One region of the Rhizobium sp. NZLR11 genome, then DNA from elsewhere that is predicted to be linked to it. Evidence: riboswitches for the same ligand, from Rfam matches in the RefSeq annotation. Region 1 holds a riboswitch; each other region holds the start of a gene.
The links. Region 1 has a riboswitch for cobalamin ahead of HJB83_RS10235 (CbtB domain-containing protein). Riboswitches for the same ligand answer to the same signal wherever they lie in the genome.
Positions count from the first base shown of each region.

Region 1 (3,203 bases):
CGCAAACGTCACAAGGGCGAACAGAGCGGCGAGCCCCGTCAGCGACGCCATGCTGGCGGGATGAAACGGCACTTTGCTCCAGCGCGGCTTGACGACATCGGCTGTGTTGAAGGCCTCGCCGCTGAACCTGCAAGTGATGAGCGCCAGGCTGCGCCGCACCATGTCGGCATCGACCGCGGAAATGATTTCATTAGCCGCAACGGCCTCCCGCGGCATCTCACGCATCTCAAGCAATACCGCCTTGGCCGCCGCGAGATAAGCATGAGCACATTCGTTGAACGGGCTCTCCTCGTCGCTCACGCTGCCCGGCATCCGCCCCCAGAGACAATAGGAATATTGGATTTCGGCATAGTTCAGAACGCGCCGGAACAGCTCGTTTGTATCAGTCGCGCGTGACGCCAACCCGATAATTTCGCCGCGGTAGTCTGAAATCACCGCCATCTCGCCATGCGAGATTTCCGGGATATCGAGGCCGGTATCGCTGCCGCCGACGCTGCGGCTATGGGCAAGCGCGTTTTCGCCAACCGCACAAAACCAAGCGGCGGCGGCAAACGCCGTCGACAGAATCGATATGGTTTTGCTGCTTTTCATACTCGCTCGAAAAACTTGAGGGCGCCGGCAAGGCGGCGCCCCTCGATGCGTTCAGTGAAATGCCGGTGCCGGTCGAGCCCGCTGCCCGCCCTTCACGGCAAGCAGCTTTTCCGCCAGCGCTCCGAAGCCAAGACCGAGCGTTGCCCAGAGGATCACCTGCATGCCGAGCGAGGTCGTGCGGAAACGCCAGAGCACCATCGCCGAGAACTTCTCCGGCACTTCGTTGATCGACGGCAGCAAATAGAGCACCAGGCCCATGAAGAGGAGATAGGTGATGCCGGCGATGATCGCCCCGTTCCACAGACCGAAACGCTCGGAAAGGCGCCGCGACAGCGCCACCGCGGCAATCAAAGCAGCGATCGAGACGACGATCATCAGGAAGAACAGCTCGGTCCTGACGCCGATCGTATCGGGATTGCCGACCGCCGGCGGATTGGCCGGATACTTGATGCCGGGAACGACGACGATCGCCACGAAGGCGGCAAGGGCGATGACCGCCGAGGTGCCGCGTGCCGAAAGCCTGCTGATGCGGCCGTGCACGAAAGCGAAAGCGAGCGCGAAAAGCCCGCCGACGGCAATGCTGTACGCCATGACGCCGGTGAAGAGGCCAAGACCGGCCTGCGTGGCACGGCTGACGATCTCAGGTTCGGCAGCTTCGCCCGCCGCCTGGGCGCTCGCCTCCTCGAAGGCGATCGCCGCATCGACCAGCGGCTCGCCGAAGATATGCGCGAAAGCAAAAACCAGAATGCCAGCGATCAGCCCCGCGAGCATGCCGCGAAGTAGAAGATTTCCGACCATGTCAGGATCCCCCTTAGTGGCAGGGAAAGCCGAGGAGATGACGGCCGTCATGCACGAATTCGTGCACATACATGCCGTTGAACAGCGCCATCGCGCCTTCCTCGGTGCCGACGAAATAGATGGCGATCAGCATCAACAGGCCGCCGAAGATCGCCCAAGGCAGGATTTCTCCTACCGGGATTGGCGCCGGTGCCGCGACGGGCGCAAAAGTGGTGTCAGACATGTATTCCTCCGGGAATGACGCGTTCAGTCGAAAGAGTGCTTATGCGGCAGGGTCTGACTTCCAGCGCGAAGAACCTTCGACACGCTGGTCACAGCGGCGCGACCGTGCCGGATTTACACCGGCTTCCAAACCCGCAACAGCACGGTTATATCTGCAGGCCGAAGAGCCTGTCAACGAAACTTCATGAAGCGGAGAAGGGCTGTTCCCACCGCTATCCGGAGATCGCAACGACCGTGAATACGCGTCTTATCTGGATCTGCCACGGCGCGACGGCAGCGAGCCGCAAGGCCCTGTTCCCGCTCGATGAACCGCTGGACAACAAGGCCGCGGAAGAAGCGGCCAGGATGACCACCCTGCCCCGCGCCGATCGTATTGTCACCAGCCCGGCTTTGCGCGCCCGCCAGACGGCCGAAGCCCTCGGCCTCGACGCCCGGATAGATCAGGCGCTTCGCGACTGCGATCACAGGCGCTGGGCCGGCAGGTCGATCGCAGCGATCGAGGCAGAAGAGCCGGAGAACCTCATGGCCTGGATGTGCGATCCTGAAGCGGCTCCGCACGGGGGCGAGAGCCTTGTTGATCTCAGAACACGTGTCGGCGGTTGGATGGACAATGAATCCGCTCTCGGAGGCCATGTGATCGCCGTCAGCCACGCGGCCGTCATCCGAGCGGCGATCGCGTACGTACTTCAGGCGCCGCTCTCCTCCTTCTGGCTCGTCGACGTCGAGCCGCTTGGCATTGTTCGCATGACCAGCAATGGACGGCGCTGGTCTCTGCGATTCCAGCATTAGCGATCCCTCATTTTATCCAGCCTTACACAAGCAAATCGCGTCATCTCTATTGAACCCGGTTCTACCGGGACTACTTCCTTGTCCCAAGGAGATGGAAGACATGACATATGACTGGAGTGGGGAGCGCACGCGGCGCCTGCGTTTGGTGCGTGTCGCCACAATTGCGGTTCTGGTCGGTCTCATCGTCAGCGTACCGCTGCTGATCGTTACCGCCTGAAGCACGAAAAGGGCGAGCGGTGCCACGGCACGCTCGCCTTCGTTCTTTCCCCCGCCTGCCGGTCTGCAACCACGACGACGATCGCGCTCAGCGTTTTACCCGGTTCCGCGAAAGCGCCCTCAGTCCCTCCACGGCACAGCCATAGGCTGCCCCTCTGATAATTCGCCTTCTGGTTTCAACGAACATTTCAGACTTTCATGATTACTTCGGCGCGGGTGGAGTCGGAGAAGACCATATGCCGGTGTTTTTCCAAAGCAAGGCCGGAAGGCAATGCGTGTCGATTGTCGGGCTTGGGATAACCCTCTGGCTCCTCGGCGCGCTGTTGCAGCTTGACGACAGCCTTGTCTTCTTCATGACCGGTTTCGGCGAATACGGCGCCGACAAGCTCGTTCTGGCGCTCGGTATCGCCGGCGCCATGAGCTTCATCTATTCGGTGCTGCGCATCGCCGACCTGCGCAAGGAAACCGAACTGCGCGCCGCCGCTCAGGCGAAGGCCGATTGGACCGCCACCCACGACCATCTGACCAAACTGCCGAACCGCTACGCCTTCGAGCGCAAGATTCTCTCACGGCCAGTCAAGGACGAC
Region 1 covers NZ_JABDWD010000004.1:333,375-336,577, reverse strand. The annotation lists gene HJB83_RS10245 (hypothetical protein) at 1-591, opposite strand, end outside; gene HJB83_RS10240 (CbtA family protein) at 643-1,389, opposite strand; gene HJB83_RS10235 (CbtB domain-containing protein) at 1,403-1,612, opposite strand; adenosylcobalamin (AdoCbl) riboswitch at 1,626-1,768, opposite strand; gene HJB83_RS10230 (histidine phosphatase family protein) at 1,846-2,400, shown strand; gene HJB83_RS10225 (bifunctional diguanylate cyclase/phosphodiesterase) at 2,853-3,203, shown strand, end outside.

Region 2 (3,203 bases), on a different contig from region 1:
GCGGCAAGCTGGGTATAGCCGGCCTCGAGGCCGACGGAGGCGCCGAACCCGTTGGAAATCAGGTTCTGCACGGCAACGATGATGCTGTCGGTCAAGGACAGGCGGCCGCCATGCAGCGCATTGGCCTCGATCGGGTCAACCATCGGTTTCTTGCGCCGTTTCGCCAGTACGAACAGCAACAGGCCGAGCAGGACGCCACCGATGACGGGGGCAGTGAGAAGCAGCAGCTTGTCGTCGATCACCGACGAGCTCAGCCGCTCGCTGTCGTCGATGCCGAAGACCATCTGATGCAGTTGATTGGAGACGTAGCTCATGCCGGTGACGGCGAGACCCGAGGTGATGCCGACGACGGCACCCGCCAGCGACAGGCCGACCTCACTGCGGCGGGTCAGCGCCCGCAGCCGCCCCGGGTCGAAGAAAACACGCAGCGCTCGGAACCGGCGCCGATCCAATTTCATAAGCATGGCAAGACAACTAGGCAGGAAGAGGCCCGGTCAAGGGCGATGGCGCAGTCCGCTTGCAGTGCAATTGTGGCGAAAAGCCGGCGCCCTGGATAAATATTTGTGACGTAAGTATCTGATAAATGACGATGTTTTAGGTAGGGTAAGTCGTGTTGCTGGCGTTGCCTCGCCTGTCTAGCCACTGCCGGCCGTCGAGGGCGGTTGACTTCACCCCTGAGCTTGCCTAACCATCCCTCAACGGATGGTCACCTGACCATCCTCGGATATAACGGATGGTTCCGGATCGGTGTTACGCCTTCCGGATGAAAAGGGAATGTGACGGGGCGGACCCAAGCCGGGCGCCTTCATCACAGCCGACCCCGCGACTGTAGAGCGGTCAGGGTCTTCCATCCGGCATCGAGCCCTTCCGGCCGGCGGCTTGCAATAATGCAAGCGGGCGGGACGGGCGACATGCCGGAAAAGCCACTGGACATGCATGATGATCAACCGGGGTCGGACGCCTCTTAAGTCTACGAATCGTCCACCTTTTCATCGATGCAGCCGGGAAGGCGAGGCAGATCCGCTGGCACGATCAGGGCGACCGGTTTCCGGTCTGCCCCGATCGCGGCCGATAACCGCGAGCCAGGAGACCTGCCATCCCGTGCCGGGCGAGAAGCCCAACCCTGGGCAAGAGGCCCGCTGCCAGCACGGAGGTTGTCTTGGCTGAACGATTGAATTCGGCGCGGCCTTGTGCGGCGCGATCGAGTGGGTGGGGTGCGGCATCCCACCAAAGGGGCGTCTGCGCATGACGACCGCTCCCTCCAACACCGTCTTCATCCTCGGCGGCGCCCGTTCGGGGAAATCCCGCTTCGCCGAGTCCCTTGTCATTTCGATCGGCCTCGACCGCCATTATCTCGCGACCGGCCGCGCCTGGGATGAGGAAATGCAGGCGCGCATTGCCCAACATAGAGCCGATCGCGGCCCGTCCTGGACGACGCATGAAGAGCCGCTCGATCTCGTCGGCAAGCTTGACGCTATCGACCGCGAGGGCGGCGTCGTGCTCATCGATTGCCTGACACTCTGGGTCACCAATCTGATGATGGATGAGCGCGATATGGCGGCGGAATTTGCCGCGCTCACCGATTTTCTGCCGCAGGCGAAGGCGCAGCTCGTTTTCGTTTCCAATGAGGTCGGCCTCGGCATCGTGCCGGATAATCGCATGGCGCGGGAATTCCGCGATCATGCCGGCCGGCTGCACCAATCAATTGCGGCCAAGGCCGCCGAAGTCTATTTCATCGCGGCAGGCCTGCCGTTGAAAATGAAGGGTTAAGTTCATGAACCAGCAGAAAATTCCCGCAACCGTCATTACCGGCTTTCTCGGCGCCGGCAAGACGACGATGATCCGCAACCTGCTCACCAATGCCGGCGGCAAAAAGATCGCGCTCATCATCAACGAGTTCGGCGATCTCGGCGTCGATGGCGAGGTGCTGAAGGGCTGCGGCGCTGACAATTGCACCGAGGACGATATCATCGAGCTGACCAATGGCTGCATCTGCTGCACCGTCGCCGACGATTTCATCCCGACGATGACGAAGTTGCTCGAGCGTGAACAGCGGCCCGACCATATCGTCATCGAAACCTCGGGCCTTGCCCTGCCGCAGCCGCTGGTCGCGGCCTTCAATTGGCCTGACATTCGCACCCAGGTGACGGTCGATGGCGTCATTACCGTGGTCGACAGCGCGGCTGTCGCCGCCGGCCGTTTCGCCGACGACCACGATGCCGTCGAGGCGGCGCGCGGCGCAGATGAATCGCTCGATCACGAAAGCCCGATCGAGGAGTTGTTCGAGGATCAGCTGACTTGCGCCGATCTGATCGTACTCAACAAGACCGACCTGATCGACGCTGCCGGCCTTATCAGGGTTCGCGACGAGGTCGCCTCCCGCACGGTGCGCAAGCCGGTGATGATCGAGGCGAAAAATGGCGAGGTGTCGGCCGGAATTCTGCTCGGCCTCGGCATCGGCACGGAGGACGATGTCGCCAACCGCAAATCGCATCACGAGCTGGAGCATGAGGACGGCGCGCCGCACGACCATGACGAATTCGACAGCTTCGTCGTCGAACTCGGCCCGGTCGCCGATCCCGCCGGCTTCATTGCTGGCCTGAAGACGATTATCGCCGACCATGACGTACTGCGTCTCAAGGGTTTCGTCGATGTCGCCGGCAAGCCGATGCGCCTGCAGATCCAGGCCGTCGGCAGCCGCATCGACCATTATTTCGACCGTGCCTGGGCCCCGAGCGAAACGCGCGCCACGCGCCTCGTGGTCATCGGTCTGCACGAGATGGACCAGGACGCTGTTAGGGCGGCGATCGAGGCGCTGGCGTAATCCCATGCATCTGCTTCTGGCCCAACAGGGAACGATCAGCGACTGCGAGGAGGCGATCGACCTCGGGCAGACGCCGGGCGATATCGTGTTCCTGTCGGCCGCCGACAGCGAGCTTGCCGCCATCGCAGCCGCCCATCGCGAGCATGGGGCGGCGCCTTCGCTGAGACTTGCCAGCCTGATGAGCCTCAAGCATCCGATGTCGGTCGATACCTATGTCGAACGCACGGCGCGGCATGCCAGGCTCATCATCGTGCGTGCGCTCGGCGGTGCCAGCTATTTCCACTATACGCTGGAGGCGCTGCACGCGGCAGCGTCCCGCGCCGGTGCGCTGATTGCGGTCTTGCCGGGCGATGCCCGGCCGGATGCGGGGCTCGTTCCT
Region 2 covers NZ_JABDWD010000015.1:16,008-19,210, forward strand. The annotation lists gene HJB83_RS23355 (chloride channel protein) at 1-464, opposite strand, end outside; cobalamin riboswitch at 718-1,114, shown strand; gene cobU (bifunctional adenosylcobinamide kinase/adenosylcobinamide-phosphate guanylyltransferase) at 1,246-1,770, shown strand; gene cobW (cobalamin biosynthesis protein CobW) at 1,775-2,824, shown strand; gene cobN (cobaltochelatase subunit CobN) at 2,829-3,203, shown strand, end outside.
Region 2: another riboswitch for cobalamin. It lies ahead of cobU (bifunctional adenosylcobinamide kinase/adenosylcobinamide-phosphate guanylyltransferase); the one in region 1 lies ahead of HJB83_RS10235 (CbtB domain-containing protein).

Region 3 (3,203 bases), on a different contig from region 1:
AGCCCCGCAGCTGCAGCGTGCAATATGTCGTTTCAGACCCGGTGACAAAACGCTGTGCCATCATCGACCCGGTGCTCGATTTCGACGAGATGTCGGGCGCGACGGGAACGGCGAATGCCGACGCCATCCTCGCTCATATTGACAGCGAGGGGCTGACGGTCGCGTGGATCCTCGACACGCATCCGCATGCCGATCATTTCTCCGCCGCGCATTACCTCAAGAGAAAGACCGGCGCGCCGACGGCGATCGGCGCCCATGTCACCGACGTCCAGGTGCTCTGGAAGGAGATCTACAACTTGCCGGCACTCGAAACCGACGGCTCGCAGTGGGACCGGCTGTTTGCCGATGGCGACACCTTCGAGATCGGTGGGCTTGAAGCCCGTGTGATGTTTTCGCCCGGCCATACGCTTGCTTCGGTGACCTATCTGATCGGCGATGCCGCCTTCGTGCACGACACCGTATTTACGCCGGATTCCGGCACGGCGCGCACGGATTTCCCCGGCGGCAGCGCCAGCGCCCTCTGGCACTCGATCCAGGTCATCCTGTCGCTGCCCGATGAGACCCGGCTCTTTTCCGGCCACGACTATCAGCCCGGCGGACGCCACGCGCGCTGGGAAAGCAAGGTGGCCGCCCAGAAAAACGGTAACCCGCATATATCAGGCATCGACGAGGCCGGCTTTGTGGCGCTGCGCCAGGCGCGCGACCGCACGCTGCCGAAGCCGAAACTGATGTTGCACGCGCTACAGGTGAATATTCGGGGAGGCAGATTGCCGGAGCCGGAGGGAAATGGGCGGCGGTATCTGAAGATACCGCTGGATGCGTTGTAGCAAGAAGTAGCGTGCGGCGTGCTTCGAGGTTTCGCCCTCTCGGGCTGCGCACATCAGCATCAGGGACGTTGGCGGATGCCGCGCTCACGACAGCGGGAACGGGAGAAAGCGGCGCCAACGCTCAAGAGAGCCTCATCCTGAGGAGGCGAGGATGCAGGTATTACACCGGCCAACAGGCCCCCTACGTTCCGTCTCTATTTTTCACCCGCACGAACCCAATCCTCCGCAATAGGCATTGACGTCTTGCGGGCAGGCGACGTAACTGGGGGCGACGGTTCCCTGAAGATGACTCCAAGGGGATTAATAGGGAACACGGTAAGGACGACCCAGCAGGGACCGAGACCGTGGCTGCCCCCGCAACTGTATGCGGATTGTCGATCATCTCAGGTGTGGCCAGCGACTGGCCATCTCTGAAGGGCTTATAGCCCTGCCACTGCGAGATATCGCGGGAAGGCGGATGAACCGACGGATATCCGCAAGCCAGGAGACCTGCCGTCAATCACGATCCAATCAACCGGGCGGGGATGCCCGGACAAGGAACAGACATGATTGACCTTCTGAACCTTCGCCGAATTTCGGCATGCATCCGTCTCGATTGGGCCTCCTGCGGTTAGCGCACGTATCACCGTGCCTTCGGCCGCGGGTGCGGCATAACCATGCTTTTTCTCTTCAATCGAGGTTTTTCATGCGCCAGATTCTCGCCACCATGACATTTGCCTTCGGGCTGATCGGCCTTGCGGCACCGAGCCTTGCCGCCACCCAATATCCTTTGACCATCACCAATTGCGGTCAGCAGGTGACGTTCCAGAAGGCGCCGTCGAAGATCGTTTCGATCGGCCAGGGCATGACTGAAATTCTCTTCTCGCTCGACCTTGCCGAGAAGATTGCTGGTACGGCCGTCTGGGTCGGTCCCGTCCTGCCGCAATATGCCGAGGCTAACAGCAAGATAAAGCGTCTCGCCGACAATGATCCGAGCTTCGAATCCGTTGTTGGGCGGGAGCCCGACCTGGTGGCGGCCGAGTTCGAATGGCATGTCGGCGCGCAGGGCTCCGTCGGCAAGCGGGAGCAGTTCCAGGATCTCGGGATCAATACCTATCTCGCGCCGGCCGATTGCGTCGCCAAGGTCAACACCGATGGCGGCGACGGTGTGCGCAAGGAGCTGTTCACGATGGAGCTGGTCTACCGTGAGATCGCCGAGCTCTCGGAGATCTTCGACGTGAAGGAGCGCGGCGATGCGCTGATTTCCAAGTTGAAGAAGCGCGAGGCGGATGCCGTCGCGTCGATATCAGGCGCATCGGGCAAGAACCTGCCCATCGTCTTCTGGTTCTCCAGCAAGCAAGTCAATGGCGATGCTTTCATCGCTGGCAAGAACAGCGCGCCTGCCTATATCCTGAAGGCGATCGGCGCCAGGAATGTCGTGACAACCGAAGAGGAATGGCCGCTGGTTGGCTGGGAAACCATTTCTCAGGCGAACCCGGCGGTTATCGTGTTGGCGACCATGGACCGGCGCCGCTACGCCGCCGACGATCCGAAGGTCAAGATCGATTTTCTCGAGAACGACCCGGTGACCAAGGAGCTTGACGCGGTCAAGAACGAGCACTTCGTGATGATGGACGCGCAATCGATGAACCCGACGATCCGTACGATCGACGGCATCGAGACCTTGGCGAACGGCATCAAGTCCTTCGGTCTCTCGCAGTGAAGGCAATGTCGGTCAGACAACACGGATGGTGGGCGCTTGGCGCGCTCACCATTTCTGCCTTTCTGCTTCTCGGCCTGATGATCAGTCTCGCTGTTTCGATTGGGGAGATCGCGATCCCGCTAGCGACCACGGCGGAGGCGGTGTCGAACCGGCTGTTCGGCACGGATTTCGAGCTCAGCCGCATCCACCAGGGCATCGTCTGGGATTATCGGCTGAGCCGGGCGCTGGTTGCGGCCAGCGCCGGCGCGTCGCTCTCGCTCTGTGGCGCCGTGCTGCAGGCGCTGCTGCGCAATCCGCTGGCCGAACCCTACGTGCTCGGCATCTCTGCCGGCGCCTCGACGGGAGCGGTCTGCGTGATGATCCTCGGCTTCGGCTACGGTGTTTTCGGCCTGTCGAGCGGCGCCTTCATCGGCGCGGTCATCGCCTTTCTGCTGATCGGCTTCCTTGCGACGGGTGCGGGGGGAACCGGCGAGCGCATCATCCTTTGCGGCGTCGCCGGCTCGCAGCTCTTCAATGCGCTGACCTCCTACATAGTGACGACATCGGCGAATGCCGAGCAGGCGCGCGGCATCCTGTTCTGGCTTCTGGGGTCGCTCAGCGGCGTGCGCTGGCCGGATGTCTATCTCTCGGTGCCGATCGCGCTTGCCGGCTTCGTCATCTGCATGGCCCATGTC
Region 3 covers NZ_JABDWD010000028.1:27,056-30,258, reverse strand. The annotation lists gene blh (bifunctional sulfur transferase/dioxygenase Blh) at 1-827, shown strand, start outside; cobalamin riboswitch at 1,083-1,339, shown strand; gene HJB83_RS30570 (ABC transporter substrate-binding protein) at 1,513-2,529, shown strand; gene HJB83_RS30565 (iron ABC transporter permease) at 2,535-3,203, shown strand, end outside.
Region 3: another riboswitch for cobalamin. It lies ahead of HJB83_RS30570 (ABC transporter substrate-binding protein); the one in region 1 lies ahead of HJB83_RS10235 (CbtB domain-containing protein).

Region 4 (3,203 bases), on a different contig from region 1:
AGACGCGCTCGACGTCATAGGGCGAGAACAGGTACATGTCCTCGTTATTCCTCGCGAGTTCGAAGGTGATGTCAGGCACGACGACGCCGAGCGACAGCGTCTTGATGCGGATCTTCTCGTCGGCATTTTCGCGCTTGGTGTCGAGAAAACGCATGATATCGGGGTGATGGGCGTTGAGATAGACCGCGCCCGCGCCCTGGCGCGCGCCCAGTTGATTGGCATAGGAGAAGCTGTCTTCGAGCAGCTTCATCACCGGAATGATGCCCGACGACTGGTTTTCGATCTGTTTGATCGGCGCGCCGGCCTCGCGGATGTTCGTCAAGGACAGCGCCACGCCGCCGCCGCGCTTCGACAGCTGCAGCGCCGAATTGATCGACCGGCCGATCGATTCCATATTGTCCTCGACGCGCAGCAGGAAGCAGGAGACGAGCTCGCCGCGCTGTTTCTTGCCGGCATTAAGGAAGGTCGGCGTCGCCGGCTGGAAACGGCCGGAAATGATCTCCTCGACCACGTCGCGGGCAAGTGCCTCGTGCCCACGCGCCAAGGCCAGCGCCACCATGCAGATACGATCTTCGTAGCGTTCGAGATAACGCTTTCCGTCGAAGGTCTTCAGCGTATAGCTGGTGTAATATTTGAAGGCGCCGAGGAAGGTCGGAAAGCGGAACTTCTTGGCATAGGCCTGGTCGAACAGGTCACGCACGAAATTGAAGGAATACTGGTCGAGAACCTCCTGCTCATAATAACCCTCGGTCACGAGGTAATCGAGCTTTTCCCGGAGATTGTGAAAGAACACCGTGTTCTGGTTCACATGCTGCAAAAAATACTGCTTCGCCGCCATGCGGTCCTTGTCGAGCTGGATCCTCCCCTCGTCGTCATAGAGGTTCAACATCGCGTTCAGCGCGTGGTAGTCGAGCGCTTCCGCCGCTTTCAAAGGGCGTTCGCCGGCGGGATGAGCAAAAGTGTTATGCGGTTTTGCGCCCGCATCCCGCGTCAGAGTTGTTCCCGTGTCCAAAATCGTTCCATTCCGTGTTTAACGTTGGCGACATCCGCTTCGGTGCCCAGCAGCTCGAACCTATAGAGGTACGGCACTTGGCATTTCTGTGAGATCACGTCGCCGGCGAGCCCATATGTCTCGCCGAAATTGCTGTTGCCCGCGGCGATCACGCCGCGGATGTGTCCTCGGCTCTCCGCATCGTTGAGGAAACGGATAACCTGCTTGGGAACGGCCCCCTTGCCCCCGTCGCCACTGTAGGTCGGCACAACAAGCACAAAGGGTTCACGGATACGGAATGCGTCTGCGGCACCTGTTGGAATGCGCGCCGCGCACATTCCAAGCTTGGCGACGAACCGATGGGTATTCTCGGACCGGCTGGAATAATAGACGATCAGCCCCATCGTTCGGCCTCGATCAGGAGAGCGCGCTGATCATGTCGGGACGGAAGCCGGCCCAATGCTGCTCGCCGGCGATGACGACGGGCGCCTGCATGTAGCCAAGGCTGCGGACGCGATCGAGCGCTTCGGCATCCTCGGAGATATCGACGATGTCATAAGCGACGCCCAGGCGGTCGAGGGCGCGGTAAGTGGCGGTACATTGGACGCAGGCCGGTTTGCTGTAGACGGTAATGGTCATGATATTCCTCGTGACGACGCGATTGGGACGCAGGGCATCGATCGGAAATCTCGCGATATCCGTCGAAACATTCTCTGATGGTTTGAACGATGCGGCCTGTTCAGCCGCCGGGCGTGATCCGCCCTCTGCTTAGCGCGGGTTGCGGCCTGAACTGAGATACTGACATGACTTCACCCCGAAGTGGCTCATGCGGAGGATCGAGCGGCCTTGCGAAACGCGACGCGGATATCATCCGCAGCCATGCAACGCGACCTTCCGGACTCCCCGCCCGTGGACGTTTTGTTCGAGGCAGGTCTCCTGGCTCACGGGTCAAAGCATCCTGCCCAGCCTTCCCGGAGCATTATGCTCCAGTGGCCTGAAATCGGACAGTTGCTCGCCGCTTACAGTTGCGGGGGCAGCTCCGGCATAGCCGCGCCATAATGGCGCAACGCACCGTATTCCCGTCTTAGCCTGCGATTCTCACGAATCGAAGGAACCTCGAACACTAGATATGGTACGCGAATCCAAATTCGCGTCAATGGATGGTTTGTGCATTGCGTTACGGCAGGTTTGAAATCACTGCATTCCTGTGAAAAACAGGGATAACGAAAGCTTAAGGAAAACAGGCGGTGGACAAGGCTCGAACGAAGAGAGCCGGTCTATGGCCGCTCTCAGTTTGATGACAAACCTCCCTCTCCGCCTCATCCTCGGCCTTGTGCCGCGGATCTACTGCCTATCGACCGGAGGCAGATGCCCGGGACAAGCCCGAGCATGACGAAAGAGGGGTTGGCGTCCGTTGTCAGCGGTCTACGGTGACCAGCGCCGCAAGGACGTTATCGGATGTTTACATCTTCGCTCGAAGCAATCGCAGCGCGTTGATCGTCACCAGCACGGTGGCGCCGGTATCGGCGAGGATCGCCGGCCAGAGGCCGGTGATGCCGGCAATCGTCGTCACCAGGAACACCGCTTTCAGGCCGAGCGCGATGGTAATATTCTGCAGGATATTGCGCATCGTGCGTTTGGACAATTCGATCATCCTTGCCACGTCGCCGACGCGCCCGTGCAGCACGGCGGCATCCGCGGTCTCCAGCGCCACGTCGGTGCCGCCGCCCATGGCAATGCCGATATCGGCTGCGGCCAGCGCCGGCGCGTCGTTGATGCCGTCGCCGACCTTGGCGACGACGAAGCCCTCGCGCTTCAATTCGACGACGACCCGCTGCTTGTCCTCAGGCATCATCTCGCCGCGCCAGTCGATGCCGAGCATGCCGGCAACGGCCGCCGCCGTCCGCTTGTTGTCGCCTGTCAGCATCATCGCCTTGACGCCGGCCGATTTAAGCGTGGCAAGCCCGGCCTGCGCGTCCTCGCGCGGTTCGTCGCGCATGGCGATCAGCCCGGCCGCAACATTGTTGACGAGCAGCACCGAGACGCTCTTGCCCTCGTCGTTCAGGTCAGTGATGCGTGCCTCCTGTTCAGCACCGAGTGCGCCGCGTTCGCGGGCAGCGGGCGGCGACAAAAGATCCAGCGCCTCGCCGCCGGCTTTGCCGCTGACCCCCTTTCCCGGCAGCGCCTCCAGTTCGAAGGCCGGCGGCATGGG
Region 4 covers NZ_JABDWD010000039.1:6,974-10,176, forward strand. The annotation lists gene nrdE (class 1b ribonucleoside-diphosphate reductase subunit alpha) at 1-1,012, opposite strand, end outside; gene nrdI (class Ib ribonucleoside-diphosphate reductase assembly flavoprotein NrdI) at 991-1,395, opposite strand; gene nrdH (glutaredoxin-like protein NrdH) at 1,409-1,630, opposite strand; cobalamin riboswitch at 1,900-2,125, opposite strand; gene HJB83_RS33005 (heavy metal translocating P-type ATPase) at 2,454-3,203, opposite strand, start outside.
Region 4: another riboswitch for cobalamin. It lies ahead of nrdH (glutaredoxin-like protein NrdH); the one in region 1 lies ahead of HJB83_RS10235 (CbtB domain-containing protein).